Kutzneria chonburiensis: one gene and its partner. The main gene of each other region encodes a partner of the protein of the gene in region 2 in a complex. Links are inferred from orthologs where the notes say so. Each region holds a gene or a part of one and is shown on either strand. Other genes may lie near its edges.

Region 1 (2,984 bases), 6.4 Mb from region 2 along the record:
ACCGACGGCCCGATGCCGCAGACCCGCGAGCACGTGCTGCTGGCCCGCCAGGTCGGCGTGCCGTACATCGTTGTCGCCCTGAACAAGGCCGACATGGTGGACGACGAGGAGATCCTGGAGCTCGTCGAGCTCGAGGTCCGCGAGCTGCTCTCGGACCAGGAGTTCCCGGGCGACGACGCGCCGGTCGTGCGCGTGTCCGGCCTCAAGGCCCTCGAGGGTGACGAGAAGTGGGCCCAGTCGGTGCTGGAGCTCATGGACGCCGTGGACGAGAACGTCCCGGAGCCGGTCCGTGAGACCGACAAGGCGTTCCTCATGCCCGTCGAGGACGTCTTCACCATCACCGGTCGTGGCACCGTCGTCACCGGCCGCATCGAGCGCGGTGTGGTCAAGGTGAACGAGGAGGTGGAGGTCGTCGGAATCCGCGAGAAGGGGTTCAAGACCACCTGCACCAGCATCGAGATGTTCAAGAAGTTCCTCGACGAGGGCCGCGCCGGTGACAACGCCGCGCTGCTGCTCCGCGGTGTCAAGCGCGAAGACGTCGAGCGCGGCATGGTTGTGATCAAGCCGGGCACCACCACGGTGCACACGGAGTTCGAGGGCAACGTCTACATCCTGTCCAAGGACGAGGGCGGCCGCCACACGCCGTTCTTCAACAACTACCGGCCGCAGTTCTACTTCCGCACCACCGACGTGACCGGCGTCGTGACCCTCGACGAGGGCACCGAGATGGTCATGCCGGGCGACACCACGCACATGAGCGTCAAGCTGATCCAGCCGATCGCCATGGACGAGGGCCTGCGGTTCGCCATCCGCGAGGGTGGCCGCACCGTCGGCGCCGGCACCGTCGAGAAGATCATCAAGTAATTCGCTGGTGAGGGCCGGGTGACATTCATTTGTTACCTGGCCCTCACTTCGCCGGCCCCGATTTGGTCGCCGCACCTGGGTGTGGCATCCTTAACGGGTTGCTCGTTGCAGAGGCGGCTGGCTCGTTCGCGTTCCAGCCGCCCTGCTGCGAGAAGCCGGCACCCACACGGGCCTGAGATGGCCTGGGTGTACTGGGTCTGACCGGACCCCGCCTACTGAGGACTGAGCAAGGACCAGTAGGGCTGGTGTGCGCGTAGGCGCTGTGTCCCTGAAAAGGCGACACGCCCGACCGCGTGGACCGGAGGGCCCCGGCACCTGATGACATTTGACTCGTGAATAGGGGAGCGGCACAGCTGGGCCCCGGCCCGTCACGAGTCAGCCCGCAGCGGTACGAGAAGAGGAACGGCAAGCCATCATGGCGGGACAAAAGATCCGCATTCGGCTCAAGGCCTACGACCACGAGGCGATCGACGCGTCCGCGCGCAAGATCGTCGAGACCGTGACGCGCACCGGCGCTCGGGTCGTCGGGCCGGTGCCGCTGCCGACCGAGAAGAACGTCTACTGCGTCATTCGCTCGCCGCACAAGTACAAGGACTCGCGCGAGCACTTCGAGATGCGCACGCACAAGCGGCTGATCGACATCCTCGACCCGACGCCGAAGACGGTCGACGCGCTCATGCGCATCGACCTGCCGGCCAGCGTCGACGTCAACATCCAGTAAGCGCGCGGCGGCGGAGAGTAACGAACTCATGTCTGACAAGCAGATCAAGGGGATCCTGGGCACCAAGCTCGGCATGACCCAGGTCTTCGACGACAAGAACCGGGTTGTGCCGGTCACGGTCGTCAAGGCCGGGCCCAATGTCGTCACCCAGATCCGTACCGAGGAGAAGGACGGCTACACCGCCGTCCAGCTGGCCTTCGGCGCCATCGACCCGCGCAAGGTGAACAAGCCCCGCGCCGGTCACTTCGCCAAGGCCGGTGTGACGCCGCGACGCCACGTCGCCGAGCTGCGCACCACCGACGCCGACGCCTACGAGGTCGGCCAGGAGATCACCGCCGAGGTGTTCCCGGCGGGCTCCGTCGTCGACGTGGTCGGCACCAGCAAGGGCAAGGGCTACGCCGGTGTCATGAAGCGCCACGGCTTCAAGGGGTTGGGCGCCGGCCACGGCGTGCAGCGCAAGCACCGCTCGCCCGGCTCCATCGGCGGCTGTGCCACCCCGGGCCGCGTGTTCAAGGGTGTTCGCATGGCCGGCCGCATGGGCCACGCCCGCGTCACCACCCAGAACCTGACCGTGCACCAGGTGGAGGCCGAGTCCGGCCTGCTGCTCATCAAGGGCGCCATCCCCGGCCCCAAGGGCGGCCTGGTGTTCGTGAAGACGGCCGCGAAGGGCGGTGCCTGATGACCACTCTGGACATTCGCAACGCCTCTGGTGAGGCTGCCGGCAGCGTCGAGCTGCCCGCCGAGATCTTCGACGTGCAGGCGAACATCCCGCTGATGCACCAGGTCGTCGTGGCCCAGCTGGCCGCGGCCCGCCAGGGCACGCACGCCACCAAGACCCGCGGCGACGTCCGCGGCGGTGGCAAGAAGCCGTACCGCCAGAAGGGCACCGGCCGCGCCCGTCAGGGCTCGACCCGGTCGCCGCAGTTCGCCGGCGGTGGCGTCTCGCACGGCCCGCAGCCGCGTGACTACGCGCAGCGGACGCCCAAGAAGATGAAGGCCGCCGCGCTGCGTGGCGCCCTGTCCGACCGGGCTCGCGCCGGCCGGCTGCACGTGGTCAGCTCCCTGGTCGGCGGCGACAAGCCGTCCACCAAGGACGCGCGCATCGCGCTCGCCGCCATCACGGAGTCGCGCCGCACGCTGGTCGTGCTGGGCCGCTTCGAGGAGCAGGACTGGCTGAGCGTGCGCAACCTGGCCAACGTGCACCCGATCGCGCCGGACCAGCTGAACACCTACGACGTGCTGGTCAACGACGACGTCGTGTTCACGAAGGACGCGTACGAGCTGTTCATCGCCGGCCCGAGCAAGGGTCGTTCGGTCAAGGCCACGGCCCGCTCGTCCGAGCTGACCGAGGAGGTCTGACCATGATCCCCGACCACAGGGACATCCTGCTCTCGCCGGT
Region 2 (3,149 bases):
CGACCTCGAAGGAGACCCGGGTGCGGGTGGAGTTCTCGTAGAACATCGTGACGACGGTCCGGCCGCGCAGCGTGGGCAGCTTGCGCACCTCGCGGCCGAGCAGCGTGCGCTTGAGCGTGTCCGCGGTGTCCAGCACCGCGGTGGCCTGCGCCGGGTCGAGGCCGTCGGTGGAGAGCAGGTGTTTCACTGGTGGTCTTCCCGTCGCAGGTACACGCCGTCGCGCCCGTCCAGCTCGGCGAGGCAGACGGCCACCTCCTCGGTGCGCGAGGTCGGCACGTTCTTGCCCACGTAGTCGGCGCGGATGGGCAGCTCGCGGTGCCCGCGGTCGACCAGGACGGCCAGCTGCACCGCGGCCGGGCGGCCGGCGTCGCGCAGGGCGTCGAGGGCGGCGCGGATGGTGCGGCCGGAGAACAGCACGTCGTCCACCAGCACGACCAGGCAGTCGTCGATGCCGCCGTCGGGCAGCGTGGTGGACTCCAGCGGCCGGTTGGGCCGCCGCCGCAGGTCGTCGCGGTAGAGGGTGACGTCGAGCGCGCCGACCGGAACGGTCACGTCGGAGAACTCGGCGATCAACTCGGCCAGCCGGCGGGCCAGCGGGGCCCCTCGACTGGGGATCCCCAACAGGACGACCGGGCGGTGGGCCTCGCCACCGAGCGAGGTCTTCTCGATGATCTGATGGGCCATTCGGGCGATGGTGCGCGCGACATCGCCGGCCGAGAGGAGCTCACGCTCGGCCGGGTCCGTCGCGTCGCGAACACGCGGCGCCACGGTGGACCTCCTTCCCCGCCTCACCGGACGGGTCCTTAAAGGACGTCGGGTCGGCTCGGCATCTGCCGAGCTCAGGACCTACGTTACCAGCCACGCTGCGTAGCCCTTCCGGGTGGTTGGGGCCCCCTCCCCCGCATGACGCAGCGAAGTCAGCTTGACCTGGTGACGACAGCGAGCGACCATTACTCTGCGTATTGATCTCAGGCTCCCCGCGGCGATGGCTACCGGCCGACGGGGCGAATGAACGGAGAACCGCCACATGGGCGATTACGCCAAGGCGCTGGGGGCCAAGCTCCGCGCCATCCGCCAGCAGCAGGGATTGTCACTGCATGGCGTCGAGCAGAAGTCCGGCGGTCGCTGGAAGGCGGTCGTCGTCGGCTCCTACGAGCGCGGCGACCGCGCGGTCACCGTGCAGAAGCTGGCCGAGCTGGCGGACTTCTACGGCGTGCCCGTGGCCGAGCTGCTGCCCGAGGGCCGCGTGCCGTCCGGGGCCGAGCCGGCCACGAAGATCGTCATAAACCTGGAGCGGCTCCAGCAGCTGCCGGCGGAGAAGGTCGGTCCGCTGGCCCGCTACGCCGCCACCATCCAGAGCCAGCGCGGCGACTACAACGGCAAGGTGCTCTCCATCCGCACCGAGGACCTGCGGTCGCTGGCCATCATCTACGACATGACCCCCGGCGAGCTCACCGAGCAGCTCATCGACTGGGGTGTCCTGCCGCCTGAGGCAAGGCCGTCCAAGGAGGATTAAGGCGCGCGTAGCGCGCAACAGCCTGGGGACAAACGCTGGAAGGCCGCACCACCGAGTTCCGGTGGTGCGGCCTTCCAGATTTGAACCAGCGCTACAGCGCCGCGCGAAGGTGCACGGCGATACGGGCGATACTGTCCAGGACGCCGTTGACAAAGCGCGGCGAGTCGTCGGTGGACAGCTGCTTGGCCAGCTCGACGGCCTCGGTGATGGCCACCGCGTCGTCCACGTCGGCCTCCCACAGCAGCTCGTACACGCCCAGCCGCAGGATCGCCCGGTCGACCGCCGGCATCCGGGCCAGGGTCCAGCCCTCGGCGTGCTCGGAGATCAGCTCGTCGATCCGCGTCCGGTTGGCCGTCACGCCCTCGATCAGGGTGATCGTGTAGTCGCTGACCGGCGGCACGTCGGGCGAGCCCACCCGGTCGGCGAGCAGCGTCACGGCGTCCGCGGCGCGCAGGTCGGCCTCGTAGAGGACGTCGACCGCGCGTTTGCGGTATTTGCTACGGGCACCCATCAGTTGTTGATCCGGCCCAGGTAGCGGCCGTCGCGGGTGTCGACCTTGACCTTCTCGCCGGTGGTGACGAACAGCGGCACCTGGATCTCGGCGCCGGTCTCCAGGGTGGCCGGCTTGGTGCCGCCGGTGGAGCGGTCGCCCTGCAGGCCCGGGTCGGTGTGCTGGATGACCAGCTCGACCGAGGTGGGCAGCTCGATGAACAGCGCGACGCCCTCGTGCACGGCGACGATCGCCTCGGTGTTCTCCAGCATGTAGTTGGCCGCGTCGCCGACCGTGTCGGCCGGGATGGTCATCTGGTCGTAGGTGTCGCCGTCCATGAAGACGAAGTCGGCGCCGTCCTTGTACAGGTAGGTCATGCCGCGCTTGTCGACCGTGGCGGTGTCCACCTTGGTGCCGGCGTTGAAGGTCCGGTCGACCACCTTGCCGGTGAGCACGTGCTTGAGGGTGGTGCGCACGAAGGCGCCGCCCTTGCCCGGCTTGACGTGCTGGAACGCGACGACCGTCCACAGCCCGTTGTCCAGGCTGAGCACGAGGCCGTTCTTGAGGTCGTTGGTGGTGGCCACGGTGGTGGAATCTCCTGTAGTCGCGGACTGCCGGGGTTCGGGTCGTGCGTCAGACGACCACGAGCTCTTTCGTGGTCAAGGTGAGCAGCTCGGGCGCACCCTCGCGCACGATGAGAGTGTCCTCGATGCGGACCCCACCCTGCCCGGGCACGTAGACGCCGGGCTCGACGGTGACCGCCATGCCGGCGGCAAGTGTACCGGTCCCGGCCCTGCTCAGTGCCGGAGCCTCGTGGATCTCCAGCCCGACGCCGTGTCCGAGACCGTGCATGAACTGCTCGGACCGGCCGGCGGCGGCGATCACCGAGCGGGCGGCGTCATCCACCTCGGCGAACGTCGCGCCCGGCTTCAGGGCCTTGCGGCCGGCCGCCTGCGACGCCGCCACCAGGGCGTACAGCTCGGTCTGCCAGTCGGCCGCCGGCCCGAGCACGACCACCCTGGTCATGTCCGAGTGGTAGCCGTCGACCAGCGCGCCGAAGTCCATCTTGACCAGGTCACCGGTTTTGAGCTGGGCGTCGGTCGGCTCGTGGTGCGGGATGGCCGAGTGCTCGCCGGCGGCGAC

What was found.
Region 1: the proteins of nusB (region 2) and rpsJ are in contact, whole or in part, in a solved structure (PDB 3D3B), measured with the Escherichia coli proteins. The link is inferred for Kutzneria chonburiensis from one-to-one orthologs.

What each region holds. Positions count from the first base shown.
Region 1 is NZ_CP097263.1:6,720,765-6,723,748, reverse strand. The notes cover bases 266-2,932. They hold rpsJ (30S ribosomal protein S10), read left to right. Parts: upstream 266-1,279; coding sequence 1,280-1,585; downstream 1,586-2,932. Other genes in these bases: rplD (50S ribosomal protein L4), read left to right, coding at 2,261-2,932; rplC (50S ribosomal protein L3), read left to right, coding at 1,614-2,264; tuf (elongation factor Tu), read left to right, coding at 266-864. Also shown: more of tuf, read left to right, coding at 1-265; more of rplD, read left to right, coding at 2,933-2,944; rplW (50S ribosomal protein L23), read left to right, coding at 2,947-2,984. UniProt on the Escherichia coli protein: Involved in the binding of tRNA to the ribosomes. Part of the processive rRNA transcription and antitermination complex (rrnTAC). The complex forms an RNA-chaperone ring around the RNA exit tunnel of RNA polymerase (RNAP).
Region 2 is NZ_CP097263.1:332,255-335,403, reverse strand. Bases 318-3,149 are described here. They hold nusB (transcription antitermination factor NusB), read right to left. Parts: upstream 2,028-3,149; coding sequence 1,608-2,027; downstream 318-1,607. Other genes in these bases: M3Q35_RS01685 (M24 family metallopeptidase), read right to left, coding at 2,640-3,149; efp (elongation factor P), read right to left, coding at 2,027-2,590; bldD (transcriptional regulator BldD), read left to right, coding at 1,028-1,516; pyrR (bifunctional pyr operon transcriptional regulator/uracil phosphoribosyltransferase PyrR), read right to left, coding at 318-768. Also shown: M3Q35_RS01710 (aspartate carbamoyltransferase catalytic subunit), read right to left, coding at 1-187; more of pyrR, read right to left, coding at 184-317. UniProt on the Escherichia coli protein: Part of the processive rRNA transcription and antitermination complex (rrnTAC). The complex forms an RNA-chaperone ring around the RNA exit tunnel of RNA polymerase (RNAP).